4 regions of the Streptomyces sp. NPDC059169 genome follow, and region 1 is predicted to be linked to each of the others. Evidence: riboswitches for the same ligand, from Rfam matches in the RefSeq annotation. Region 1 holds a riboswitch; each other region holds the start of a gene.
The links. A riboswitch is a leader RNA that binds a small molecule or an ion and turns the genes downstream of it on or off. The one in region 1 is predicted to bind cyclic di-AMP.

Region 1 (7,015 bases):
TCCCGCCGGCCGACGGATTCGGCGACGCGGACGGGGAGGTGCTCTCCGTGGGTTCGGCGGGCTGCGGCGTCTGGCCGAGTGGCGTCAGTACCGCATCGGTGACCAGCCCGTCACCGCTCGTCGTCAGGGTGACGGGGTTGGAAACATTGAGGAGCGTGTCGCAGCCCAGGTCGGTGAACGTCCCCTCGGCGCGTGCGGCGAGGAAGGCGAACAAGTTCGGCGCCGTTCCCGGGTCCGGCGACGGCGCCTGCTCGAAGATCGCCTTGGCCGTGAAGACTCGCCGGATGCCGGCCGGGTCGTCGAAGAGGGTCCTGCAGTAGGCAGCCCCGTCGCCATCGCCGTCGGCACCGATCGGGGCCATGTTGACTCCCGCGCGGTACGCATTGGTCTTCTCTGCGCTTGCGCGGCCGTCGACAAGGGTCATCGGGTCGTTCTGCGGGATCAGCGCGATCGGTTCTTGCTGGTTGGCCGCGGCGGACAGTTCGTCCAAGGCCAGCGCGGACGTGGCCTGGTTGTCGCTGGACTGGTTGGGCGCGGTGAACGGCTTGCAGCCCAGGGCCGGGTCCATGAACGCGGTCAGCAGAAGATTGTCGCTGCCGTTGGCCAGGTCGGTGGGGACGTTGACCTTCGCCGACCTGTCCCTTCCGTCGTGGCGGTGGTGGCGGTCGCCGTGGTTGTCCAGTCGCTTGGCCTTCGCCATGGCCTTCCTGCTGGCGGCGTTGTTCTGGGCGATCCGGCCGCGGGCGTCGACGAGGTAGTGGGTGACCACGTTGTCGCTCCCGTCCTGGTCCACGACGGAGAAGTCCCTCGTGGTCGGGCAGGGCAGGCCGTCCTTGGCGGTCCCCAGTGCCGGAATCGTGAGCTTCTTGTTGGCTGTCTGCTCGTTGGCGGCCTTGAAGAAGGCGGGCGCGTTGCAGTAGGCGAACTGACCGAAGATGGACCCCGGCACACCGTTGACACACTTGCCCTGGCCCAGGCTGTCGGAGCGGTCGCCGGCCCGCAGCGTCAGATTGGCGTTGTTGAAACCGAACCATATTCCGACCGTGGAGCCCGCCGGCACCGAGGGCAGGACGGGGCGCGCTGCCGGCCTCGCCCCCTTGTCGACCACCAGCGGGTTGTAGATGGTCAGTTTGCCGTCCTGGGTGAGGATCGCGGCTTCCACGAACGCCGCCTGATCCGGATTCGCCTCATGGCACGGTCCCTGCGTCGGATCCGTCGCGACGAGTTCGTAGGGCGTGGCCAGGCCTTTGGCGGTGAGCGGCTGCGGAGGGACCACCAGCGTGCAGTTCGCGTTGGGTTCGCCTACGAGTGTCGGTTGTGCGGAGGCCCGCGGGGTGCCCCGCCGGTGGTGGCTGCCCGCCGCGAACACTGATCCTGCGACGACCGCGAGGATCACCGGCCCGCCGACCAGCGCGACCGACAGCTTCGATCGCTTCCAGCGTCTGGCGTGTTCCCGCCGCAACGTGCGCGAGCCCTGTGTCAATTTCTTCCGGGGCACTGTTTTGCTCCTTGCCTTGCCTGCCATTTCCCCCGTGAGACAACCCACAACTGCACCAGAACGCGGCGCTCGTCGCACTGCCCACTAGCGCAGTGAGCAACGGGACCGATCGCGCGTCCGGCGCGACGGATCCATTCGCCAAACATGCCGGATCACGTGGCGCACGACGGTAACAGCGAGACCTTCTGGCATGCACGGCGAATTGCCGAATCGGTGGACCGCCAGGAGCAGTTGGGCCCGGGATCTGAGGTAATCCTGCGGATCCTTCCGCCATGCCGGAAACCAGCAAGAGTGTTCCGGCTCAGTGGACTTGCAGAACCGCAAGGGCGAACCTCTTTCATCCTGTTCCCCAGGAGTGAAATTGCCTGTTCAGCAGGGATGGTGGCGAGGCAGGGACGTCGTCGTTTGCGTGGTGATTCCACGCAACACGCGGTCGACCGGAGGGGCCCTATCGGCTCCGCATCCCGCCATGTTCGACGTTCCGCGGACCCTCGTGCCCGCAGACCCTCGTGCCCGCGGACCGGGGTCCGCCAGGGCGCCGGCGCCACCTTCCGCGCGCCCCGCCACCAGATCCAGCGCGGCCACTACCGACAATCCAACCGCGACCACGCCCGCCTCCGAGCACCCGACGAACGCGCCTTCGCCCAGGTGAAGACCTGGCGACCACTCCAACGAGCACATGCTCCAGCCTCCGCATCAGCCTGCCCGTCCAAGCCGTCCTCACCTAGCTGACCTGCGACTGTCGAGGAAGAAGCTCGGCGGAACCTCGATGGGATTCCATGGGAATCTGCCGCAATGTCCGGCGCGCCGCCAGAGCGTCGACTCAGACTCGTGCCCCCCTCGGGACTGCGGTGCTGAACGCACAGGCACCGCCGACCGTATCCATGGTCATGGATGCAGGGGTCCACGATCGCCGGAGGTCGCGCATGGTCCATGTCACCTGCTGTGCAGGCAGGAGTTCGCAAGCGGGTTGGGCGACAACACCACCATGCCGAGCGGTACCGGCGGTCCGCGGCGCTCCAATGGGCGGCGCCCGGAGCCGAATCGGCGACTCCCCAGCTCAACGGGCCCATCTGGACAGTCGCCACGTAAAACCGATGCGCCAAGCAGAACACCGTTGTGACGCTTGTCTCTCCAAAGGGCGGCACGTTCCCATGGAGCGCCGGCAGACACCTCTTGGCCAGCGAGAACGCCTATCCGTCAGGCACCACTTGCGATTGATGTACACCATCGGGGGTTTGAAGTGTTCGCAGAAGTGTGCTTCGTTTTCTTGGCACGCTGCAGCGAGCCCCGCCGGACCGGAAAGCCGAGTCCTGCCGCCGACCGACGGGAACAATAGACGCGAAAGCGCCGCGGGCAGGAGCGGGGGACCCAAGGTCTTTCGCCGGAACCGAAGACCGTACGCAGTGCAAGAACCACATTGCGACACGCTCGACGGTCCGGCTCGGGGTAAAGCCGAAAGGCCGTGCGCCACGGCCCGGCCGGACAACTCACGTCCGAACCCGACAGCTAACCTCGTAGGCGCCGGTGAGGACGTCACATCATGACCAAGCACCTTCCCCATTCCAAGGAACCTGCACTTCGGTCGATTTCCCCGACCCGGCAGCGGGTCGGCGGCCGAGCATCGGGCCCGGCATCGGCATCGGCTGCGAAAGACTTGACCTTCAACCACGGTTCGAAGGGCAACGAAAACGACAACCTGGCGGGGACGGACAGCTACTGGGGCGGGCGGGCGGCGTGCCTGGCCACCGATCCGGACGAGTTGTTCGTGAGGGGTGCCGCGCAGAACAGCAGCAAGATCGTCTGCACTGACTGTGCCGTGCGTACGGAATGCCTTGCGCACGCTCTCGACCAGCGCATCGAGCACGGGGTTTGGGGTGGTATGACCGAGCGTCAGCGCCGTGCCCTGCTACGCCGCCGACCGAGCGTGACCTCTTGGCGGCGCCTGTTGGAGGCGGCCCGTCTGGAACACCAACGGCAGACCGAAGCGCAGCCCTGCGGCCAGGTCTGACCCCACCAGCGCCTACGCACGACCGACCTCGGACTGTGAAGCGCCTCCCGGCACGCGGTGAGCGGGCACCAGGCCCGCACCCCTTCACAGCCCGTGCCGGTCGAGGATGCTCATCAGCGAGGTCCGTCACGTCGTTGCTGTCGCCGAGCGGCTGGCCGACCAGCCGCTCGGCCAGCCGCTCCGGATCGGTGCGCGCGACTCGTACGCTTCCAGATGGGCGTCGGCCACAGCGGCGACGGTCTGCCCCCACCACACCGTCGGAGCCGTCGATCTCCTCGTAGGCCTCTCCCAGCACCCGGATCGCCCCTCGGCCAGCCCGACCGCCTGCGCGCCCCGACCGTCGGCGGTCAGGTCGCGCCACACGCCCGCCGCCTCGGCCACCTGCTGTGCATACGCGGGGGCATCGGCGTACTCGACGTACCCGTACCGGGCACATCAGTACGGAGCCACATGGCCGTTGCCGCGGGCCGGACGCCTGCCAGGAGATGACGACCGGCGGATGACGACACCAGCGGAGGTCGTACGACCTGCGCACGCCGCGCCTCGGCACGCACACACCGCGATCAGCACGGTCATCGGGTGCAGTCGGCCCCGACGGCGCGTTAGCGCGCGACGACGGGCAGGTGCAGGCTGGAAGTGCTGCTCCGCGCCCAACGGCAGAGCCGTGAGCAGCAACGAAGGGAGCCACCTGCGGATAGCGAGGCCGGATCGTGCGGCGGAGGTGATCGGGCCCATGGTGCAGCGGGACCACTTGTTGATCGTGGACGCGAACGGGGCGGTGGCGGAGTGGAGCAAGGACGCCGAACGTCTTCTCGGGCATACCGCTGCAGACGCGGTGGGGCGACCTGCCACGATCTTGGTCGGAGGACCACCTCACGCCGGGGAGTCCGTGAGGTGCGGACGACGTGGTGCTCAGGTGTCCGGCGGGTCCGCAGGACTGGACCTGCGCGTGGAGCCGGTGCTACGCGCGGACGGATCGGTGGCCTGGGGCGTCTGGGCAGCCCGTCGGCGCGACGCAGAAGCCGACGAGGTGGGGCCCGCGATCCTGGACGCTCTGTTCACCCAGTCACCGGTGGGTCTCATGGTCGTGGACGCGGACCTGCGCGTCCTGCGCGTCAACACCGCCTCCGAAGGCATGCGCGGCGCTCCTGTCGAGCAGCTGCTCGGCCGGCCGGTCACCGAGGCCTTCGACATGGCCGACCCCGACGGAGTGAAGGCGATGGTCCGCGCAGTGCTCGACAACGGTGTACCGGTCCTCGACCGGCTCGTACGCGGCCGCCCACCGGCCGGTTCCGGCCCCGAGCACGTCTACTCGGTCTCCGTCTTCCGCCTGCAGGACGCCAGCAGCCGTGTGCTGGGAGCCGCGGCCTCTCTGGTGGATGTCACCGAACGTGAACGAGGGCGGGCACGCGCAGCCGTGCGCAACGCCGCGCGCCAGGGCATCGGCGGCTCCCTGGACGTGATCACGACCTGCCGTGAACTCGTGGACGTAGCGGTACCGGGCTTTGCGGACACCGCAGTGGTCGACATCCTGGACACCGTGGTGCGCGGGGAGGAGCCACCACTGGGGCCGCTCTTCGGCAATGAACCGATGCGGCGCACCGCCTTCAAGACCGGAACCGGACAGCCACAGGCATACCCGGTGGGAGGCACCAGCAGGTTCCCCTTCCCGACTCCTTACACGCAGAGTCTGGGTGACCTCGAACCTCGACTACTGAGTGTGGACGAGACCACCCCGTGGCTGGCCGCCGACCCGGGGCGCGCGCAGTTGATGCGCATCGGCGGGGTGCACTGCATGATCGTGGCTCCGCTCGTCCTGCGCGGCGCCGTGCTTGGGATGACCTGCTTCTACCGGTCGGTCCGGCCCGAGCCCTTCGCCCCCGACGACCTGATTCTGGCCCTTGAACTTGCCGCACGCACCGCCGTGTGTGTGGACAATGCCCGTCGGTACACACGAGAGCACACCATCGCGCTCACGCTGCAGCGCCATCTCCTGCCTCAGGGCCCCAGTTCCCAGACGGCCGCCGAGGTCGCTCATTTCCACCTGCCCGCCGAGGCGGGCGGAGGCTGGTTCGACGCCATACCGCTCTCCAGCGCCAGGGTGGGCCTCGTGGTTGGCGACGTAGCCGGGCACGGCATCCACACCGCCACCACCATGGGCCAGCTGCGCACCGCCATCCATGCGCTGGCCGCGCTCGACCTGTACCCGGACGACCTGCTCGCCCGCCTCAACGACACCGTGATCCGCCTGGCACGGGAAAGGTCGGCTCTGCCGCCCGCGGATCCGTTGCGCGACGAACCCGTGAAGGCCACCTGCGTGTACGCGGCCTACGACCCGCTCACCGGTGACTGCGCTATCGCCCGAGCCGGATACCCAGCCCCCGTGCTCGCCCGTCCGGACGGTACCACCGAGATCCCCGACGTCCCCGCCGGCCCTTCCCTGGGCGACGAGGAGGCACCCTTCGCCGCCACGCAGTTCCGGCTCCTCCCCGGCACCATCCTCGCGCTGTACACCGACGGCTTCCTCGCGGCTTCTCGTGCCGCCGCGGAAACAGCCCTGGGGCGCCTCCGCCGTGTGCTGTCCCGTCATGACCGCCAGTTGAACGACCTGCGCGACGATGCCGTCTACGCCCTCCAGCCCGCCCCGCCGGTGGGTGACGACGCCATCCTGCTCCTGGCCCGCGCCCGGGTTCTCAGCAAGGACCAGGTCGCCACGTGGATCATTCCTCCCCATCCGGAGGCCGTCGCCACGGCCCGTGCCCGCGCGGTACGGCAACTCGCCGACTGGAACCTGAACGGGGATTCCCTCCCTACCGAGATCATCGTCAGTGAACTGGTCACGAACGCCGTCCGCCACGGCGCACCACCAGTACAGCTACGTCTCATCAAGGATCGGAGCCTCACCTGCGAGGTCTCGGACACCAGCCCCGCCGCCCCCCACCTCCGTCACGCCCGCACGGTCGACGAAGGGGGCCGCGGCCTCTACATCGTTGCCCAACTCGCCCATCACTGGGGTACCCGGTACACCGAGCACGGCAAGACCATCTGGACCGAGCAGACTCTCTCATGACGCCGGTGCGCTGAGCGTACGGACGCTGGGGGCGGTCACCGCGGCGACCGACGTCCTGCTCCTGGGCCGCTCGCCCTTGACGCGGGCGTGAGCCCGGCGAAAGCCCCATGCCCTGCTTGCTGACCACCAAGGGATCCGCTGCCGCACAGCCGATGTCGGGATGCGGACGAGTCCGTCTGCCTCGACGATGAAGTCATGGCTCTCGTGGTTTCTGGTGCCTGTTTCGATGCGTTTCGGGCCCTGGCCGATCGGCGTGGGCGGCCAGGAGAGCAGCTGCTCAAGGCCCTGGCCTCAGCCAGGGCGGGGACTGTGGACAACCCCGAGTTCCGGGCTCCGGCTGTCGCTGCCGGTATCGGCCTGCCTGCTGCCGCCTCGCTCGGACTGGCACGCTACGACGCGGACCTCGCCACCCCGCTCGGCCGCCGTCCCGTCCGGG
Region 2 (7,015 bases), on a different contig from region 1:
CCCACCGAAACACGGCCGAATGCCCGTTTCCGGCTTCGGTAAAACCAGTGGAAGATTGTCGCCGTCGCATACCGCCGGGTACAGTCGCGCCACTGCTTTGCCTCTGGTGTCTCCGTCACACGGAGCCCAGATCCTGCTCCTGTCTGCCGAGGCGAGAGAGAAGTTGGTGAACGACCAGCACCCCGACGCCGGGTACGCCCCGTACGCCACCGGCAGCTTCGACACCGACCCGCTCTTCGGCACCATGCCGGGCGACTACGAGTCCGGACACAACGGGCACAGCGGCCATTACGACGCATCGCAGTGGACCACGAACTCCACCACGGGCTACGGGGCCTACGGCGTCCAGGCGCACGAGCAGCCGTACCCGCAGCAGTACGACGCAGGCCAGTACGACGCGGGCCAGTACGACACCACCGCTCAGTGGGACGCCAACGCCTGGAACCAGTCGGGGCAGTTCACCACGGACCCGTTTGAGACCGCCGCGACCTCCGTCCCCTACGACGCCACGGGGCAGTGGACGACGACCGGCTACGGGACGTCGTACGACTCGGGCGCCTTCGACGCGACCGCCTGGAACTCCGGTGCCGGCACGACGGATTCGCCCCTTGCGACGGACGCACCCGATGCCACGGCCGTCTACCCGCAGTTCGCCGAGCCCGTCGGACAGCAGGCCGAGCAGGCTTCCGACACCACGGCGTACGCCGACTATCCCGGTTTCGACGCGCACCAGGAACTCGACGGGGGAGTCGCCTCCGAGCAGTTCCCCACCACGGCCGGCTACGACGCCGACATGCCGTCGGATGCCGTGACGAGCGAGGGCCAGGGAAGCGACTACGCATCGGCAGCGGACTCCGACCGCGACTCCGCCTATGACACCGACCATGAGCAGGACTACGGTTACGCCGAGGACTCCGGCCACGAGCCCGATCCCGCACTGGTCGCCGAGGCCGCCACCATCACCGCCCCCGCCGTGGCGCTCTCCTCCTCGCCCGCCACGGCACGCCCCGTCCGCCGAACCGGCGGCAGCCGCGGCCGTCGCCGCACCCCCACCAAGCGCTCCGCCCTGCTCACCGTGGCCGTACCGTCCGCATGCGTGATGGGAGTCGCCGGCGTCGCAGCCGCCTCGGTCAGCGGGCTCACCGGCACCGACGACAAGAAGGACAGCGGCACCGCGGTCACTGCCGCCGACCCGTCGTCCGTGAAGCCGGCAGTCGCGAACAACAAGCTCGACACCCAGCTCGCCGCACTCAGCGCCGACGCCCGCGACTTCGGCGACCGCGCCAGCCGCACGCAGGAACGCATCGACCTCAAAGCCCGCCAGGAGGCGGAACGGAAGAAGCGCGAGGCGGAAGCCGCACGCCGCGAGGCCCTGCGCCCCAAGTTCGCGCTCCCGGTGAGCCAGCACGGACTCAGCGCCTACTACGGCCAGGCCGGCGTCAACTGGATGTCCATGCACACCGGCATCGACTTCCCTGTCTCCTATGGGACCCCTGTGATGGCCGCGACCGACGGCACCGTGCGCACCCAGTGGAACAGCGCGTACGGCAACATGGCCATCGTGACCGCCGAGGACGGTACGGAGACCTGGTACTGCCACCTCAGCAGCACCAAGATCCGCTCCGGCAAGGTCAAGGCCGGCGAAACGATCGCCTTCTCCGGCAACTCGGGCAATTCCACGGGCCCGCACCTGCACTTCGAAGTGCGACCCGGCGGCGGTTCCGCCGTGGACCCGCTGCCCTGGCTGCGCAGCCACGGGCTCAGCCCGACCTGACCGACGCCGGTCCCACGACCACGACGAGGACCGTCGGCCGGCCCGACCGGCGGCAGAGGCCCGGGGCACACTCGTCCCGCCCGTCCCGGTGGCAGTCCGCGTCCTCTGTGGCGCACCCGCACCCTCGCGTCCGGCGCGGCCGGGTCATACGCGTCCCGCCCGCCGTTTCTCCCTGAGACCATGCGCCCCGTTCCCGGACGTCCCCCAGGGCCACCGCACGTCGGCAACGGGGCATCCTTCCGTCGGGGCCCGGCGCCCGTCAGGACCGTCACGCCCCGCGGGCCGGCGCGTCCGCAGGCCGGCGCGTCCGCAGGCCGGCACGACCACGGACCGCGCCGCGAAGCGACTCTCGTCAGAGCTTCTCGACCGGGGCGTACCGCAGCAGCAGCCGTTTCGGCTTGGCGTCCCCGAAGTCGATCGTGGCCTGGGCGTCCGATCCCGAGCCGGTGACCGCCATGACGGTACCCAGCCCGAACTGGTCGTGCGTGACCCGGTCGCCGACCGCCAGCGCGATCACCGGCTTGTCCGTCGTCCGCCTGGTGGCGAAGCCCGAAGGGCCGGAGCGCGCCCGGGAGGACGAGAGCGAGGAGGTGATCCCGGACGTCGGGCCGGCGGGGGCCGCCATGGGACCGGTGCGCTTCCACTGCACGTGCACGTCCGGGATCTCTTCGAGGAATCGGGACGCGGGGTTGTACGCCGGCTGCCCCCAGGCGCTGCGCATCGACGACCGCGTCACGTAGAGCCGCTCGCGGGCGCGAGTGATCCCCACGTACGCCAGGCGCCGCTCCTCCTCCAGTTCCTTGGTCTGGCCGAGTGCGCGCATGTGCGGGAAGACGCCGTCCTCCATGCCGGTGAGGAACACCACCGGGAACTCCAGGCCCTTCGCCGTGTGCAGCGTCATGAGCGTGATGACTCCGCTGCCCTCCTCGTCCTCGTCGGGGATCTGGTCGGAATCCGCGACGAGCGCGACCTGCTCCAGGAACTCGGCGAGCGTGCCGGAGCCCTCCTCGGCTCCGCGCTCCTGCTCGAACTCCAGTGCCACGGCGGCGAGTTCCTGCAGGTTCTCGATGCGCGTCTCGTCCTGCGGGTCGGTCGAGGCCTGGAGCTCGGCCAGGTACCCGGTCCGCTCCAGCACTGCCTCCAGCACGACGGCCGGTCCTGCGCCCGAGTCGACGACGGTGCGCAACTCCTCCATCAACGTGTTGAAGCGCTTCACGGCGTTGGCCGAACGGGCCGCCATCCCATAGGCCTCGTCGACGCGGCGCAGCGCCTGCGGGAAGGTGATCTTCTCGCGCAGCGCCAGCGCGTCGATCATCGCTTCGGCGCGCTCGCCGATGCCGCGCTTGGGGACGTTGAGGATGCGGCGCAGCGGGACGTTGTCCTCGGGGTTGGCGAGGACCCGCAGGTAGGCGAGGACGTCCCGGACCTCCTTGCGCTCGTAGAAGCGCACTCCGCCGACGACCTTGTACGGCAGCCCGACGCGGATGAAGATCTCTTCGAAGACGCGTGACTGTGCGTTGGTCCGGTAGAAGACGGCGACGTCGCCCGCCTTTGCCTCACCCGCGTCCGTCAGCCGGTCGATCTCGTCGGCGACGAACTGCGCCTCGTCGTGCTCGGTGTCCGCGACGTAACCGGTGATCTGCGCTCCGGCGCCCGCGTTCGTCCACAGGTTCTTGGGGCGGCGGCTCTCGTTGCGCTCGATGACGGCGTTGGCGGCGGAGAGGATCGTCTGCGTGGAGCGGTAGTTCTGCTCGAGCAGGATCGTGGTCGCGTCCGGGTAGTCCTCCTCGAACTGGAGGATGTTGCGGATCGTGGCGCCGCGGAAGGCGTAGATCGACTGGTCGGCGTCGCCGACGACGCACAGCTCGGCGGGCTCGAGGTCCTCGTACCCGGTGCCAACGAGCTCGCGCACCAGCGTGTACTGCGCGTGGTTGGTGTCCTGGTACTCGTCGACCAGTACGTGGCGGAAGCGCCGGCGGTAGTGCTCGGCGACGTCGGGGAACGCCTGGAGCAGATGGACGGTCGTCATGATGATGTCGTCGAAGTCCAGCGCGTTGGCCTCGCGCAGCCGGGCCTGGTACATCCGGTACGCCTCGGCGAGCGTCTTCTCGAATCCGTCGGCCGCGCCGTCGGCGAACGTCTCCTCGTCGACCAGCTCGTTCTTCAGGTTCGAGACCTTGGCGCTGAAGGACTTCGGCGGGAACTTCTTCGGGTCGAGGTCCAGGTCTCGGCAGACCAGCGACATCAGGCGCTTGGAGTCGGCCGCATCGTAGATCGAGAACGACGAGGTGAAGCCGAGCTTCTTCGACTCACGGCGCAGGATACGGACGCACGCGCTGTGGAACGTGGACACCCACATGGCGTTGGCGCGCGGGCCGACGAGCTGCTCGACGCGCTCCTTCATCTCGCCGGCGGCCTTGTTGGTGAACGTGATGGCCAGTATCTGACCGGGATGCACGTGGCGGGTCGCCAGCAGATGGGCGATCCGGTGGGTGAGCACGCGGGTCTTGCCGGAGCCGGCACCGGCAACGATGAGCAGGGGTGACCCGGTGTGCACGACGGCGGCGCGCTGCTGCTCGTTCAGCCCCTCGAGCAGCGCGGCCGGGTCCACGACCGGGCGCGGCGCACCGTTGCGGTAGTGGGCGTCCCCGCTGGGAGGCGCGTCGAACGCCCCCTCGAAGAGGTCGTGCGGGACCTCCTCGTGGGGGTGCTCACCATGCTCGTCGTCCTCGGGCGGGGGGGACTCCTCCGACGCCGAGGTGCGCTGGAGATCCGCCAGGAAGCTGTCGTCAAAGAGGCTGCTCATCGCAGTACGAGTCTAGGCCGCCCCGCCGACAACCCGCCGCCGCCTTCCCCACACCGGACGCAGGGAGCGCACACATCAGGCCGACTACCCAGCGTCATGTCTCGGCCACAACACGCCGAGGTCACGGAAATGTATCGGGCAAATCGAACATCCACCTTCACAGCAGCACCACACTTTGGCTAGCGTGCTCGCCCAGGCGATCCGTTCACCATCGGCGACCCACGCCAACCGGGCAGCCTGCGCCGAATTCGACCTCCCTGACGGGAGTTCGGAACCGGGGACCCAACATGCATACGCAACTGGGGTGAATCGGGCCATATTTCGCTCGGCCCGTAGGACAGCCTTCCGATCCGTCCGAACCCGACAGCTAACCCGGTAGGCGGTCCACGGAAGGAGATGCCGACCTTGGCGTCGCATCGCAAGGAGCGCAGTCGACCGCGTACGAACGCCCCCACAGTCGGGTTCACGACGGCCGCCATAGCGGGTGTCTCGCTACTGTCGACCCAGAACGCAACCGCCGAACCCAAGCCGAGCCTCGAAGAGGTCCAGCAGAAGGTCGACGCCCTCTACCGGCAGGCGGGCTCCGCCACCCAGGAGTACAACCGGGCGCAGGAAGCCACCACGAAGCAGCGCCGCGCGGTGGACCGGATCATGGACGACGCCGCCGAGCGCGCGGACGCCCTCAACGAGACCCGGCGCGCCCTCGGTACGTTCGCCGCCGCCCAGTACCGCACCGGTGGGGTCACCCCGACCGCCGCGTTGCTCTTCGCCGACAGTCCGCAGGACTACGTCGACCAGACGCAACTGATGGACCGGATGACCGACCGGCAGCGCAGCGCGATCACGGACTTCGAGACGGAGCAAGCCGCGGCGGCGAAGGAGCGTGCGCGGGCCACCAAGAGCCTGGAGTCGCTGACGGCCTCGCAGGAGTCGCTGCGCACCAGCAAGCAGACCGTCCAGAAGAAGCTCGCCGAAGCGCGGGAGCTGCTGTCGCGGCTGACGGCCGAGGAGCGAGCCCGGCTGGACGAGTTGGAGCAGGAACGCGCGGAGGAAGCCCGCCGCAAGGCAGAGGCGAGGGCCAGGGCGGAAGCCGAGCAGCAGCGCCAGCAGCAGGAGCAGGAGCAGCAACAGGAGCAGAGCCAGGGCGCCACAACGGGCACGGACGCCACCACCGGTACGTACGCCGCGAAGGCTGAAAAGGTGCTGTCCTTCGCCCGGGCGCAGATCGGCAAGCCGTACGTCTGGGGTGCGACGGGGCCCAGTTCCTACGACTGCTCCGGGCTCACCCAGGCCGCATGGCGGGCCGCCGGCGTCGATCTGCCCCGCACCACCTGGGACCAGGTGAAGGTGGGGCAGCGGGTCGCGACGGAGCAGCTCCTCCCCGGCGACCTCGTCTTCTTCTACAACGACATCAGCCACGTCGGCATCTACATCGGCGACGGCAAGATGATCCACGCACCGAAGCCCGGCACCTCCGTGCGCGAGGAGTCCATCTACTACATGCCGATCTACGGGAGCGTCCGGCCGGCCTGATCGTCAGATCGGTTCCCGGGGGGCCACTCTTCACTCTCCCGGGCCTCCCCTCCGGCGCCTCCTCGACGAGAGCGGGCCGGACGGCCGGGCCGATCAAGGTCGGCTCGGCCTCACGGGTCGGGACGAGTGGTCGGGGCGGGACGAGTGGTCCGGTCGGGGCGGGACGGGTGGTCCGGCGATCGGGTCAGGTCCAGAGCGTGGCGATGAAGATGTTCGCCACGGTCAGGCCGCCCACCGTGGCGAACAGTGCCTTGTCCACCGTCTCCTCGTCGCGCTTCACGTACACCAGGCCCAGGATCACCACCAGGATCACCAGCTTGATGCCCACCTTGAGGTTGTTCACCGGCTGGTCGTCCGCCTGGTTGAGCCCCACCAGCACCACGCCCGTCACCAGCATGGTCAGCGCGCCGTGCAGCATCGCGGGCGTGAAGCGCGCCCGTCCCTCACCCATCGCCTTCATCTGGGTCAGGAAACCACCGAGCAGTGCGGCAATACCGATGATGTGGAGAGCGACGAAGACATTGATGAGTACGTCCATGGCAAGGGAGCCTATCCGTATGGTCGGAAAGCGACCCGTGCGGTCCGTCTGTTGCCAATAACAGACATGCCCTCTCTCTTCCCTCATCCCGCGGTCTAGCGTCCAGCCCCAGGTGGCCGACTCCCACCACCGCTCCGCGCACCGGGGCGGCAGTCGGCAGCCCCCGCCGAAAGACCCGGCGGCGGACCGTCGCCCCTGTGCGGTCCGCCGCCGGAACCCGCACCGGCGGCCCCGATCCGGAAGGACTGGCACCACCCGTGGCAGCGCACCGCAAGCCCAGGCAGCGAAAGCTCGCCGGACCCGCCACCCGCTTCTCGGCCCTCGCACTCGCCGGAGCCGCGACCGCCACCGCCTTCGAAGGGTC
Region 3 (7,015 bases), on a different contig from region 1:
CGGTGCAGTCCGACAGTCCGGCGGCGTGCCCGCCGCGCGTGGGCACAGCACCCGCGTTGCCGGCACCTCGGCCTGAAGCCCGCCCCTCGGAGGTGCCGGGACGGCAAGAGGGGATGTCACATCCGGAGCGGTGTGTCCGTCGTACCCGTGTAAGGACGCGCCCCGACGACGAAGGAGCCCTCCATGGCCCGCATCTCCCTCACTCCGCCCCGCACGCTCTTCTACCGCGCCACCGAGTGGTACTCGAAGCGGACGTACGGAAGGGTCCTGGATCCTGCCAGGGCCCTGGGGCACAACCCGAGGGTGCTCCGCTCGGACCTTCGTTTCGAGCTGGCGGTGGCCAAGTGGAACCTGCTGGACGCCGATCTCAAAGCGCTGGCGGTGATGGCCACGGCCGTTTCGATCGGCTGCAGTTGGTGCATGGACTTCGGCCACTGGGAGAACCAGCGCCGAGGCATGGACATCCGCAAGATCCACGACGTGCCGTCATGGCGCGACAGCGACGCCTACACTCCGCTCGAGCGCGACGTGATGGCCTATGCGGAGGCCATGACGGCCAATCCGCCGGAGGTCACCGACGAGTTGGCCCAGCGGCTGGTCGCAGAGCTCGGCGAACCCGCGTTCGTCGAACTGACGGCAATGGTGGCGGTGGAGAACCTGCGGTCCCGCATGAACTCCGGTCTCGGACTCACCAGCCAGGGGTTCAAGGACCACTGCGACGTACCGACCGGTGGCAACGCACGAGCGGCGGAATCCTCCGCCGCCGGCTGACCGGCGTCTTCTCTGTCGAGTCCAGCGTGGTGCCGTTCCGTCGTGGGCGGCACCGCACGGGACGCGCCCCGACTGAGCTGCGCCCAGCACTCCGGGCAACGACCTCGGCCCGCACCCCTGCTGGGAACGGAACTCGTCGCCGTCGTCCCCGGCGACACAATAGGCTGTCCGCGTGGCAAGAGTGCGGTTGAGCGTGGCGGAGCGGCAGGAGGAACTCCTGAGGGCTGCCGTGGAGCAAATCGAGGCGCGCGGTGTGGCCGCGGTGCGGATCGCCGACGTGGCCTCCTCCCTGGGGGTGAGCAGCGCCCTGGTGCTCTACCACTTCTCCACGAAGGAGAAGCTCGTCGCGGCCGCCTTCGCCTACGCCGCCCGGGGCGACCTCGCGCACCTGCGCAGGCTGCTCCGAAGCCGCACGTCGGCGGCCCGCCGGTTGCGCGCGGCGATCCGGTGGTACGCCCCGACCGGACAGGCGAAGGGGTGGCGTCTCTGGATCGAAGGCTGGGCGGCCGCCCTGCGCGACCCCGCTCTGCGCGACGTGGCCCGTGACCTCGACCAGCAGTGGAAGGCTGAACTGACGGCAGTCATCGCCGAGGGCGCCGCATCGGGCGAGTTCTCCTGTGCGGACCCCGAGTCGGCTGCCTGGCGGCTGACCGCGCTGCTGGACGGCCTGGCCGTGCAGGTGACCTCCTACGCCGGATCGCTCACGCGAACCGCCATGGTGGAGTGGACGGATCAGGTGCTCGCCAGGGAACTGGGGCTCGACCAGGGGGTGTTGCCACGACAGGGCACCCGATGCGTCGAAGGCCCGCTCCCGTAGGAGCAGGGCAGGGCCGGTGCGGCCCTGCGGCCCCGTCGTCAGCTCAGGTCTGGCGCTGCGGTTCGTAGGCAGGTTCCTCCAGCCCGAAGGTCCCGCGGGCGGGGTCCTGGGAACGGATGCCCGCTCCCGCGGTGCTGCCGCTCAGAGCGGCAGCAGATACGGACGCTTCGGCTCCACGTGGTCACCGGACGACTCGCCGCGGAGCCTCCTGCCGATCCACGGCACGAGGTACTCGCGTGCCCATTGGATGTCGTCGCGCCGGACGTCGAGGGTGCCGCGCGGTGGGAGCGGCGGCCACGGCTGGTCCGGGTCGGCGGGCACCTCGAGTCCGAGCACCTGCGCGGCTCGGAGCGCCACACGTGTGTGGCCCTCGGGCGAGAGGTGCAGGCGGTCGTCGTCCCAGGCGCGCCTGTCCTGGACGGACCTGAGCGACCAGAGGTCGAGGACGGGGCAGTCGTAGCGGTCCGCGATGGAGCGGACGTGGGCGGTGTACGTGGCGATCTTGCCGCGGAGGTGGCGGAGCACCGGCACACCGCGGGTGTCGAACCCGGTGGTCACCATGACGGTGCCGACGGATGCCGCGAGGTCGGCCACGGCTCGCTCGAAGCGCTCCGCGACGTCGTCGGGGTCGGTTCCGGGCCGGATGATGTCGTTGCCTCCGGCGCAGAACGTCACCAGCTCGGGTGCGAGTTCCTTGGCGCGCGGGACCTGCTCCTCGACGATCTGGTCGAGGAGGCGGCCGCGTACGGCGAGGTTCGCATAACGGAAGGCGTGTTCGGGCATGCGGTCGTCCAGAAGGACGGCGAGGCGGTCCGCCCAGCCCGTGAACTGCCCGTCCGGTCCTGGGTCCCCGACGCCTTCGGTGAAGCTGTCACCAATGGCCGCGTACGACCCGAATGCACTCTTTGCTCTTGATCGCGAATCGTCTCCCACTCACGACATCTTTCACTGCGCGAAGTGACCTACGCCACCGTAGGGAGGGGTTGACGGGGCGTGATATAGACCACCCGGCGAGTCGGTGAGAAGCGGGAATACTGCGCGTTCGGCGAACGCGTCCGTCCGCCGCCCCGGTCAGGTGGGTCGGCGGACGGCTGCCCGGCGCGGGGATCCTCGTCAGATCGCCACGCCGTGCTGGCGCAGGTAGGCCAGCGGATCGATGTCCGAGCCGTAGTTCGGGGTGGTGCGGATCTCGAAGTGCAGGTGCGGACCGGTGGTGTTGCCGGTGGAACCGGAGAGGCCGACCTGATCGCCGCCCTTCACGCCCTGGCCGGCCGAGACGGACAGCGCGGAGAGGTGGGCGTACTGCGAGTAGGTACCGTCGTCGTGCTTGATCACGACCTGGTTGCCGTAGGCGCCGGCCCATCCGGCCGAGACGACGCTGCCCGGACCGACGGCCTTCACGGACGTCCCGGCCGACGCCACGAAGTCCACGCCCGTGTGGTAGCCGCTGGACCACATGGGCCCGGAGGTCTTGTACGCGGTACCGAGAGGGGAGTTGACCGGAAGGGTGTAGCCGGCGGCACTGATCTTCAGGGCGTTCGCGGCCGGTGCGGGAGCGACCGCGGGGCGGGCGTCCGAGCGGGAGGCGCGGTCGGCAGCGACGGCCGGCTTCTGGCTCTTCGCCGGGGCCTTGGCCTTCGCCGCGCTCTTCGCGGAGGGCTGGGCCGAGGGGGCGGCCTTTGCCCGGGCCCCGATGGACAGCTTCAGTCCGGGGTGGATCAGCGACGGGTCCTCCCCGACGGCAGCGCGGTTGTCGGCGTACAGCTTCTTCCAGCCGCCACGGACGTGCTGATCCCTGGCGATCTTCGACAGGTAGTCACCGGCCACGACGGTGTACGTCTTGGGCGCTGCGGGAGTCTTCACCACCTGCGGGGCGGCGGCCTGCCGGGCGACGGCGGCGGTGCGCTCGGCGGTGGGAGCGGACTTCGCAGCGGCGTGCGCACCGGCGGCGCCGATGAGCGGGAGTGCGATGACGACTCCACCCGTTCCGGCGGCGACGAATCCACGGCTGAACGGGCTGGTCCTCGGACGACGGTGCTTACCCCTACCGGGCATGGCGAATTCCTCTCCGTCGCCTGCGAGGTGAGCTGTCGGGTTCGAGCTGGAGCTGCCCGGCCGCGCGCAGGCGCGGCTTCACCCCGAGCCGTCCGCGGGTGCGGATCGGCGAACTACCTGGGTCCCCCGCTCCTGCCACACGTGGATGGGTGCGATATTCCGGACGGCGGCAGGATGAGGCGTTCCGACCGGATTGCGGTGACCGTAAACGAGCCAGGTCGAGACAAACAAGCCATCACTTCCACGAGGAATCCTTCCGGTTCAAATCGACCGGGAATTCCACGTCACGCTCCGTGGATTCGCGATCTTCGATTTCCACGAGGGCAAGGGAGTTGACCCGTGGGCCGCCACCACGGACCGTCACGGATATGATTCAGCTCACGGGGCTCCAGCCATTCCCGGCAGACTCAGGGCGAGTTGCCCAATATTGACAAATCCGGACAGAAGTATCGTTCGCATCGAAATTTCTCCAGTCGCCCACGCATTCCGCATATACGGAACGGCGGGCGGGCGACATGGCGCACCGGTGACGCAAAAGCCCAAAAGAGACATATGGCTACATTTATCGACATCTCACCTTCCGACTGGAGATTCGAGGCCGCAGCCACCCCGGACCTGACTGCCCGAAAGGCACCCCTTGGGGGCGCACGACGTGCCGCGGAGCGCCGACCGCGCACCAGTGCGAGCGATATCGCCACCGAGACGGTGGCTCCGACCGGCCGCATCGAAATAATTGCCTGAGGAATCAATGTCGTAGGGTCAGGACCGCGCCCTTGTCGGCGAGCGCCGACCGCAGACCCGAGGAGCCCCCGTGACGCAGCAGCTGCCTCAGATCCCCTCGACCGAGCCCGAGCTCTCCGGCGTGCGCAACTTCCGTGACGTGGGCGGGCTACCGACCGTCGACGGGCGCCGGGTGCGGCACGGACGCCTCTTCCGCAGCGGCCACCTCGCGCACGCCACCGACACCGACACCACGTTCCTCACCTCGCTCGGCCTCCACACGATCTTCGACTTCCGCAATTCCGCGGACCAACGGCTCGAGGGCCCGGACGTCGAACTCCCGGGCGTGCGGAACGTGAACATCCCGCTGTCGGATCCCGCCGACGGCGCCGAGTTCTGGCGGATGGTCCGCGAGGGCGACCTGGAGCAGCTGAAGTCGATCCTCGCGGACGGCAAAGCGGCCCACAGGATGTCCAGCTCGTACCGCACGATGGTCGAACAGCGCACCGCCGAGCACAGCCGCGTGCTCCACTCCCTGGCGGAGGACAGCGTTCCGGCACTGATGCACTGCGCTGCGGGAAAGGACCGGGCGGGGTTGGCGATCGTCGTCTCGCTGCTGGCGGTCGGGGTCGAGCGGGACGCCATCGAAGCCGACTACCTGAAGTCCAACGACCCTCACCGGCGCTACAAGGTGCGGCGCAGCGACAGCTCGTCGGCGGGGATGTCCCCGGAGGTCATGGAGCTGCTGAGCCCGCTGTTCGACGCCCGGTCCGAGTACCTCGCAGCGGCGTTCGAGACCATCGAGGAGACGTGGGGCTCCACCGAGCGCTACCTCTCCGAGGGGCTGAAGGTCTCCTCGGAGACGCGCGAGCGACTGCGCGACCGGCTGCTGGACGGCGCCGCCTGAGGCGGCCTGCTCACTTCCCCCCGACGGTGAACAGCAGGTAGAGGAAGCCCGCGAACAGGTGGCCCGCCACCAGGTAGGCGAACAGCCGCACGGCCAGCCCCACCGGGAACTTGTGCTCGTGGGTCGAAGGCGGCCCCGGCGACTTCTTCGACGGGTTCTGCGGCATGACGGTCCTCCTCGGGTCCTCAGGCATGCGGGTTTCCGTGCGGGTCGGGGCTCTGCAGCAGGGTGTGGACGAAGAGCAGCTCGGCGCCGCCGCGCGTGGCGGCGGCGATGCGGTGCGGAGTGAGCGAGTCGAAGTGGGCGCTGTCGCCCGGGTCGAGCTCGTGCACCGCGTCGCCGAGCCCCAGCCGCAGCCGCCCCTCCAGGACGTACAGCCACTCCTCGCCCGGGTGCACCCGCACCAGGTCCCCCTGGGGTCCGAACGGCACCCGCACCCGGAGGGCCTGCATGGCCCGGCCCCGGCCGCCCGCTTGGCGGTACGTCCAGCCGTCCGCCTCCGCGGGTCCCATCCGCCCGCCGCGGATGACGGGCTCGCGCTCCGGCGGTGCCTCGCCGAGCAGCTCGGCGACGGTCGTACCGTAGGTGCGGGCGAGCGCGAGCAGCATCGGCAGCGACGGCTGCCGGTTGCCCGTCTCGAGACGGGAGAGATGGGCGGGTGAAAGACCAGCGCGGCGGGCCGCGGCCTCCAGGGTGAGACCGCGGTGGCGGCGCAGGTCGCGCAGCCGCGGGGCGACGTCGGGTAGGGCGTCCGCTGCCGGTCCGGAGGGGTCTCCGGGGGAAGGGCTCATGGACCCATTTCGCCAGGACTTTTCCCCATGGGCAAATTTCTTGCCCCAAAGGCAAAAGTCTCTGACCGGCCTACCGTTGTGCCACGGCCTGCTTCACCAGGGTCTTGCCGAAGTCCCACATCAGACCGCTGCCGCCGTGTGCGTCATCCATCACGGCGGTGAACGCCGCCACGAACCGGTCGACCTCCGACTCACCGATCACGAGGGGCGGAATCAACTTGATCACTTCCAGGTGGTCCCCGGAAACCTGGGTGAGGATGCGGTGCCGCTGGAGCAGCGGGACTACGACCATCTGCGCGAAGAGGCCCTTGCGGGCCGCCTGGAGAACGGTCCAGCGGCTGCGCAGTCGCAAGGACGACGGCCGGCCGAACTCGATCCCGATCATCAGTCCCCGTCCGCGGACCTCCCGCAGCAGCTCGTACCGGTCCACGAGGGCTGCGAGCCGACCCTTCAGCAGCTCTCCGGTGGCCCTCGCGTTCGCCACCACCTGCTCCTCCTCGATCACCGACAGCACGGCGAGTCCGGCGGCCATCGCCTGCGCGTTGGAACCGAAGCTCGCCGAGTGGACCAGCACCCTGTCCATCGAGGAGTACACCTTCTTGAAGATCCAGTCCCTGCCCAGCGTGGCGCCCACCGGTACGTAGCCGCCGGAGAGCGCCTTCGCGACACAGACCAGGTCGGGCTCGACGCCGTCCTCGTGCTGGTAGGCGTAGAAGTCGCCGGTCCTGCCCAGGCCGGTCTGCACCTCGTCGGCGATCAGCAGCGCCCCGTGCCCGCGCAGTAGCTCCTGTGCCGCCGCGAGGAACCCGGGCGGTGCCGCGTGCACGCCCTTGCCCTGGATGGGCTCCACGACGAAGCCGGCCACGTCCCCGCGTGCCAGCTCGCGTTCCAGCGCCTCGAGGTCACCGAGCTCGATGGCGGTGTCCGGTAGCAGGGGAGCGAACCCGTCGCGGA
Region 4 (7,015 bases), on a different contig from region 1:
CCGCGCCGCGCCCTTCCACCCGGGCCGCACGGACGAACGCGACGACAGCGGCGCGGATCCCGACCGGCAGGCCGCCCGGACGGCACCTCGCCCGTGCCGCGGGCGCCGCACGCGACGGGAAGCCAGGAGGGGCTAGGAACCGGTGTGCAGGGAACCGTCACGGTCGACCGCCCGGGCCGCCGAGGCGTCGGAGGGTTCGTCCACGGGGTTCGCTCCGGCTGCGATGAGGATTGCGACAGTCTCGGGGTGGGGACCGTTGTACGCCCATTCCAAGGGGGACCGACCCGTTCCGCAATCCTCACGAAGGTTCGGATCGGCTCCGTGCTTCACCAGCTCGCGCACCGTTTCGGCGTGTCCCCAACAGGCAGCTGCACACAGCGGCGTACCTTCCGATCCGGCTCCCCCGCTCTCCGCGTCGGGGGAGGCACCCGCCTCCAGGAGCAAGCGTGCCGGCTCGCTTTCCCCCTGCACCGAAGCCAGGTAGAGAGGGGTGGTGCCGTCCCCGTCCCCTCGCTCCGGATGCGCACCGGCCCGCAGCAACGCCCTCACCCGCACGGCGTCAGACGTGAGTATCGCTGCAAGGAGATGCCGGGAGAGCTTCTTCTGCCGCCGTTGTTTCATGGTGACGAGGCTAGCGATCACGGATCGATGCAACCGGTCGTACCCGCTCGTCGGGAACGGCGACCAGCTCGTCGTGTCGTAGCGGACGGCCGGTCTTGCGGCCCTCGGCAACAACGGCTGCCGGCCCGCTGGCCGTTCGCTGGCTCACCACGCCCGACGGGTGTGGTGAGCCAGCGATCACGATCCACTGTCGCAACGGTCCCGGGGCGGGCTGGCCGGGGCAGGAGGGCGGAAAGAACTAGACGGACAGGCCCTTGTCCCGCAGCCACGCCATCGGGTCGATGCCGTCGCCGCCCGGGGTGTGCACCTCGAGGTGCAGGTGCGGGCCGGTGACGTTGCCGGTGGCGCCGACCCGTCCGATGGTCTCCGACGTGGACACCTTCTGCCCGGCGGAGACGGTCATCGACGACAGGTGGCAGTACCAGACCTCGGTGCCGTCCTCGAGCTCCAGCACGATGCGGTAGCCGTACGCGCCGGACCAGCCGGCCGATTTGACGGTGCCTCCGTGGACGGCCTTGACCGGCGTACCCGTGGGTGCCGCGAAGTCGAGACCGGTGTGGTAGCCGGAGGACCACATGGAGCCGGCTTCCCCGAAGGTTGAGGTGAGCGTGTACGAGGAGGTCGGCAGGGAATAGCTGCTGGCGAGCTTGGCGAGCCGCTCGGCCTCCGCCTTGCGGGCCGCCTCTTCCTCGGCCTTCTCCGCAGCGGCCTTCTCTGCGGCGGCCTTGGCCTCGGCCGCCGTCTGCTGGGCCTTCGCCTCCGCGGCCGCCTTCTCCGCGGCCGCCTTCTCCGCGGCGAGCTTCGCCTCGGCCTCCGCCACGGCCTGCTGCTGCTCGGCCTGCTGGAGGATCCGGGCGCGCAGTACCTCGCCCGCGTCACCGGTGCCCTGTCCGCCGCCCTCGACCGTGTCGGAGACCGTGAGCGCCGCGAGCGGGACGTCGTGCTGCTCGTCGGAGTCGTCCGAGAGGAGGTCGCCCACGCCCGGGAGCGAGTCCGTGTCCGGGAGGTGGTCCGCGATGGCGTCGGGAAGGGAGATGGAGACCGGTGGCTTGTTCTGCGCGGTGGCCATGCCTCCTGCGCCGACGGCGGCGATGACGCCGACCCCGAGGACGGTGGAGCTCCGGGCCAGTCCGTTCCGCTGCTTGACGACGCGGTGCCTGCCACGCACCGGGCGGATCGATTCCTCAGTCGGATTCCACTCCTCCCATTCGCGGGCGGGGGGCTCCTGGAGGGCAGGCTCGTTGGACGCCACGGAGGCGCTCTCCTTTCCTTCCTTCTCGCCTACCGGGTTAGCTGACGGGTTCGGAGCAGGAAGGTCTCCTACAGGCACCGGAGCACCCGATTCACCCCAATTGATGGTTCCCCGGTCCCCTTGCAGGATTCGGCGTGCGCACGCGGCGCCGTCTCTTACGACGGCCGGGACAACCGCGCTGCGTTATCGAACGTTAATAGACACGAGGGGCGGATTCCAAGCGCTTCCCCTTGATCGTTAGGGCTATCCACCGGGACTTACCAGGCACAAGACAAGTGAAACGGGCAAGTTGACAGCCCCTCAGCATGAAGGGCGAATCTGACTGTTCGTCAAATGTTATTCGGAGGGAGACGCTCCGATTACCGTCCGTCGTCGTTGCCTGGTTCGAGGGGACGAGCCGATCCATCCGGGCCGTGCAGACCGTTCAGGTGGGGGTCATGGACCGGTGATCGACGGATGACCGCGTGACGGAACGGCCGGGACCCACCGGGAGGCCGCCCTGCCGGTTCAGGAGCGAGCAGTTCACGGCACGACCGGCATCGTCCTGCGGCGCTCCGGCTGCCGTTCCCCCGGCCGGCTGATCGCCAGGAGCGCCATGTCGTCTGTCGATCGGCCACCCGTGTGCCTCCGCACGTCGGCCACGACGGCGTCCAGCAGTTCCTCAGGGCCGGGAAAGATCCGCCCGCCCAGCCGTGCACGCGGATCGTAGAAGACGCCGTGGGCGTCACGCGCCTCCGACAGTCCGTCCGTGTAGAACAGGAGTGTGGCACCCGCGGGGTACGGCGCCTCGTACGCCCGCTCCGGCCATGACGCCAGGTCGCCCATCCCCAGCGGTAGCGAGTGGTCGGGCGGTTCCAGCCGGTCGAGGCCACCGTCGGCCTTCAAGATCAACGGAGGTGGGTGCCCCCGGTTGACGATCCTCACACGGCCGTCCCCGCGCGGGATCTCGGCGAGCACGGCCGTGGTGAAGCCCTCCACCGCATCCAGACCTGAGCGGCGGGCGCCCTCCCGCGCGAGCGCGCGTTCCAACCGCTGGGCAACCGCCTCCAGCGAGGACTCCTGCTCGGCCGCCTCACGGAACGCACCGAGGACTACGGCCACCGTCTCGACGGCGTCCAGGCCCTTCCCGCGTACGTCGCCGACGATCAGCCGCACCCCTCTCGGAGTGTCCTCCACAGCGAACAGGTCACCGCCGATGAACGCGTCCGCCTGGGCGGCTTCGTACCGCGCCGCGACGTGCAAACCACCGATCCGTTCCGCGGGAATGGGGAGCACCGCCCGCTGCGCGGCCTCCGCGACCACGCGCGCCGAAGCGAGCTGACGGCCGCTGCGGAACACCACGCGGTTGATGAACAGGGCCAGCACCGAGACCGTGATCACGGTCAGTTGCTCCGTGAGGGCCGGGATCTCGGTGGTCGTGCTGTTGTAGACGTGCAGCCCGGCCACCGCCAGCACGGCGGCCAGGCCCGTCAACAGGGTGAACAGCGGCGAGAAGAAGGGAGCGGCGACCAGCGGAGCCGCGGAGAAGAGCGGTGAGGCGGTGAACGACTCGGGGGTGGCCAGGTCGAAGAGCACGCCGCCCACGATCAGCAACGCCGGGAGCACCCGGACGATGTTGCGGCCACCGTCCCGCCGCCGCCCGTCATCGTCTGCTCGCTGCCACACCAGTGGTCTCCTGCCGGCTCCTCACACGGCTGCGGACGGTACCGCACCCACCTCAGGCTGGCCGGATCCGCGTCGCTCGGCGACCCACCGTCGGCCAACCGGACTAGGGCCCACCCCGCACCGCGGCAGCCGGGTTACTCGGCGGGGTGCGGCCCCGACCCGAGGTTCGGCGGGACGTCGCTCCGGGCCGGTAAGCCCTGGTGACCGCCGCTCGTCCGTCCAGCCTAAGGCGACGCGCGGAGGTCGGCCCGGCTCACGACTCCGACGGAAGACACCGAGGGCCCGGAACCATGTGGTCCCGGGCCCTCGGCCATCAGTAGCGGGGACAGGATTTGAACCTGCGACCTCTGGGTTATGAGCCCAGCGAGCTACCGAGCTGCTCCACCCCGCGTCGGTGAACACCACCTTACGCCATGCGGAGCATGATCCTTTCCATTTTCCCGCCCGGGTCCCGCGAAAGTCCCGGGAGGAACTCAGCGGCGACGGAAATGCGCGGCGGTGAGCGCACCGCCGACGGCGAGCAGGAGCGCCGCGGCACCGGCCGCATACCAGCGCCCGGCGGAGGAGCCGGTGCGGGCGGGCGCACCGGTCGTCGTGCCCGCGTCACCAGTCGTCGTGGACGTGCCGGACGTGAAGGGGGAGGCCTTCGCCGTGGTGGTGGAGCCCTGGGAGGGGGTCGAGAACGGGACGGCAGCCGGGACGGCGGGCTTGGCCTGCGGCGGCCGGTCGGCCGCGGGCTCGGCACCGCCCTGCGCCACCTCCAGCGCGAGCACGGCGCCGGCCCCGGCCCGGGTAGGTGTTCCCGGCGACCACGTGCGTGGAAGAGCGGAGGCCCACGGTGGTGCGCTTGCCGATGACGTTCAGGTCCAGCACCGTCAGGCGCAGCCCGTACCGGTGCGTGGCGCCGTTGCCGAAGCCGCGGCCCATCGCGGGCAGACCCCACGCGGCGTCGTCCATGAAGGGGTGGTGCCAAGGAGGTGCGGTAGCGCAACGCGTAGGTACGCGAGGAATCGCCGCCGGGCGTCCGATTGTGATCGGGGCTCGGCGCCCCGTCACTCCCCCCTCTTCGGCGGGCGGCGACACGTCGATCTTCGGCGATCGTGATCGCCGGAGCGATCCTCGAACCGTCACTACCGCGCAACGGTCCGCCCAGGCGGCCGCCCACCCGTAGCGGCCCGCGACCGCGATGCGGCTGACCGGTGACTATTCAGCGATCTCGGTCCGCTCCCACCACTGGTACACGGTCACCCGACCCTCCGGGCTGTCCTCGTGCCGCGTCGTGGCCTTGAAGTGCTCGTAGCCGCCGAGATGCGGAATCTTCAGCTCCTGTCCCGGCGGCGTGATCGGCACGATCTTCCCCTGCAGATCGTCCGGTCCGCCTTCCAGGAGTGCCTTGCTAGCCATACATCCAGTTTTCCCACCACAGGGGCGACCCCGCACGTCCGGAGCCCCGTTCGGCCCAGCCCGGCGGACGAGCTCAGCCGCCGAGCGAGTCCAGGAACGCGAAGAGGTGGCCCCTCGTTCGATCGATCTGCTGTTCCACCGTGAGGGACTCCTTCAGCCTTCCGCCGGGAACCGGCACCTTGATCCCACGTACGTAGAGGGAGCAGGCGAGGTCGGTGCACATGTATGCCCCGACGGAATTGCCCTCCCTGCCGGCCCGACCCGCCTTGCGGGCGGTCATCAGGGAGACACCGTCACCGGGGTGGGTCGTCAGGCACAGGGAGCACATGCTGCGGTGGAGATAGCCGCGCTGCCGGGACGGAAAGCGGAGGGACACGCCGATCGGCCGGTCGTCCCGCTCGGCGACGAGGTAGCAGCGGTCGGGCGCCGCGGGGTCGCGCCACCCGAGGAAGTCCAGGTCGCCCCAGGGGCGCTCGTCGAGGTCGCGCGGGACGGACAGACGCCTCACCTCTCCCTTCGAACAGTTGACGAACGATGCACGGATGTCCTGCTCGGTCAGTGGCTCCATACCGACGACGCTACGAATCCTAGGGGCCCTAGGCAAATGATTAATACCCCTAGTTTCTGCCCGGGGAGTGTTCATGCGGGGTCACCGGTCCGCAACCGGCACGTCGGTGTCGACGGACGGTCTCTCCTCCACGGACCGACTCAGGACCCGCAGGAACGGAGACCCGGCCGGGACGGGGGCAGCCGCGGGTGAACCGACCCGCTCGGCAGAAGGACTCCGGCAGCCGCCAGCATCGGCGCACCGGGCGAGCTCGATGCACCGCACCGGCCTTCGCCGTAACCAACCCGGCCCAGCCCGGCCGCCTCGGCCGTGCCCGGTGTCAGTCCGGGATCTGGATCTCCAGCGGGCCGCACCCGAGTCGCTTCGCCTCCGCAGCCACATATGCGGGAAAGACCTCACGGATGAAGGTGTAGTTGCGGAAAGCCACTCGCTCCTGCGCGATGAAGACGACGTCACCCTTCTGGCACTCGGCCCGCACGGCGGCGACGGTCGGGGAGTAGGAACCCGTCCGTCGCGACGAGCCGACGACCTTCATGGAAGGGCCGTTGTCGATGGCGGCACTTCCGAAGGCGCCGGTGAGGTCCTGCTCCTGGATCGTCTGGAGCCGCAGCTGCGGACGGACGGTATGCCCCAGAACGATGTCGCACGTGCGGACGGGACTGTCATCCCCGGCCGAGGTGCGCAGGCGGATGTCCGACGCGGAGTAGGGCTTCGGCAGGCGCAGCTCCTTGACGCCGCACAACTCGCCATCGGCGCGCATCGCCGTGAACTCAGGTACGGCGGTCAGCGTTCCGGGCTCAGGGAGCTTGCCCGAGCAGCCGAGTTCCGCCAGGGAGCCGTTCGCGATATGGACGGCGGTACGGGCGAGAGCCTTGTGGAACGAGGCGTTCCTGTCCGCGTCCGCGGTGTTCTGGATCTCGTCGTCGCCCATGGTGACGTCCACGACCGCCGGGCCCGAGAACATCCCGGGCTTGGAGCAACTGTCCGGGAGGGCCACCCAGGCGCGGGTGTCCGAGGCCATGCCCAGCAATCCGTCGCCCAGCGGAGTGAGCCTGGACGACAGGAACTCCTCGGCCCAGGGGATGTTGTCCTTCCTGAGACCGTCGAGTTTGTGGACCCGGACGTCGATCTGACGGCCGGGGGTGCCTCCGTCGTGGCTCGTGATGCGGCAACTGCCGTACAGCGGCGCGCCTGACCTACGTGACCACTCCGGTCGTATCTCCGCGTCCTCGGTGTCCCAGCCGCCGAGGAGTTCGTCGAGGTCCTGGTCCGTCACGGAATCCCAGCAGGGAGACTCGGCGAAAGGCAACGCACCCACCTGCCAGGCGACGATGCCGGCGCCGATGAGCGTCCCGGCGACCGTCAGGGCAACAGCGCCCAGCAGACGGCGACGACGGCCCGCAGGTGGACCAGGCGGCCCCACGGGTGCAGAGTGTGCAGCTGCGAAGCGCACCGAACCGGACCCGGACGTCTCCGACACGGGTGTACTCGACGGTCCGTTCGGC

Region 2: linked by a shared signal. The riboswitch ahead of ACFXOM_RS02515 (NlpC/P60 family protein) and the one ahead of ACFXOM_RS18635 (WhiB family transcriptional regulator) in region 1 are both predicted to bind cyclic di-AMP.
Region 3: linked by a shared signal. The riboswitch ahead of ACFXOM_RS20405 (peptidoglycan DD-metalloendopeptidase family protein) and the one ahead of ACFXOM_RS18635 (WhiB family transcriptional regulator) in region 1 are both predicted to bind cyclic di-AMP.
Region 4: linked by a shared signal. The riboswitch ahead of ACFXOM_RS27230 (M23 family metallopeptidase) and the one ahead of ACFXOM_RS18635 (WhiB family transcriptional regulator) in region 1 are both predicted to bind cyclic di-AMP.

The regions. Positions count from the first base shown of each region.
Region 1 covers NZ_JBHZCF010000009.1:127,397-134,411, forward strand. The annotation lists gene ACFXOM_RS18625 (hypothetical protein) at 1-1,498, opposite strand, end outside; partial or broken gene ACFXOM_RS18630 (IS5/IS1182 family transposase) at 2,030-2,226, shown strand; cyclic di-AMP (ydaO/yuaA leader) riboswitch at 2,837-3,037, shown strand; gene ACFXOM_RS18635 (WhiB family transcriptional regulator) at 3,198-3,509, shown strand; gene ACFXOM_RS18640 (SpoIIE family protein phosphatase) at 4,243-6,579, shown strand; gene ACFXOM_RS18645 (molybdopterin dinucleotide binding domain-containing protein) at 6,775-7,015, shown strand, end outside.
Region 2 covers NZ_JBHZCF010000001.1:563,433-570,447, forward strand. The annotation lists gene ACFXOM_RS02505 (M23 family metallopeptidase) at 167-1,774, shown strand; gene pcrA (DNA helicase PcrA) at 2,127-4,580, opposite strand; cyclic di-AMP (ydaO/yuaA leader) riboswitch at 4,811-4,978, shown strand; gene ACFXOM_RS02515 (NlpC/P60 family protein) at 4,977-6,113, shown strand; gene ACFXOM_RS02520 (hypothetical protein) at 6,298-6,651, opposite strand; gene ACFXOM_RS02525 (NlpC/P60 family protein) at 6,909-7,015, shown strand, end outside.
Region 3 covers NZ_JBHZCF010000010.1:198,156-205,170, reverse strand. The annotation lists gene ACFXOM_RS20420 (carboxymuconolactone decarboxylase family protein) at 184-771, shown strand; gene ACFXOM_RS20415 (TetR/AcrR family transcriptional regulator) at 944-1,588, shown strand; gene ACFXOM_RS20410 (SGNH/GDSL hydrolase family protein) at 1,730-2,521, opposite strand; gene ACFXOM_RS20405 (peptidoglycan DD-metalloendopeptidase family protein) at 2,702-3,643, opposite strand; cyclic di-AMP (ydaO/yuaA leader) riboswitch at 3,648-3,805, opposite strand; gene ACFXOM_RS20400 (tyrosine-protein phosphatase) at 4,455-5,270, shown strand; gene ACFXOM_RS20395 (DUF6126 family protein) at 5,281-5,436, opposite strand; gene ACFXOM_RS20390 (helix-turn-helix domain-containing protein) at 5,456-6,061, opposite strand; gene ACFXOM_RS20385 (aspartate aminotransferase family protein) at 6,132-7,015, opposite strand, start outside.
Region 4 covers NZ_JBHZCF010000016.1:183,628-190,642, reverse strand. The annotation lists gene ACFXOM_RS27235 (ankyrin repeat domain-containing protein) at 133-621, opposite strand; gene ACFXOM_RS27230 (M23 family metallopeptidase) at 860-1,873, opposite strand; cyclic di-AMP (ydaO/yuaA leader) riboswitch at 1,885-2,018, opposite strand; gene ACFXOM_RS27225 (PP2C family protein-serine/threonine phosphatase) at 2,396-3,538, opposite strand; tRNA gene ACFXOM_RS27220 (tRNA-Met) at 3,856-3,929, opposite strand; gene ACFXOM_RS27215 (hypothetical protein) at 4,012-4,311, opposite strand; gene ACFXOM_RS27210 (DUF5988 family protein) at 4,742-4,942, opposite strand; gene ACFXOM_RS27205 (FBP domain-containing protein) at 5,016-5,510, opposite strand; gene ACFXOM_RS27200 (hypothetical protein) at 5,830-6,933, opposite strand.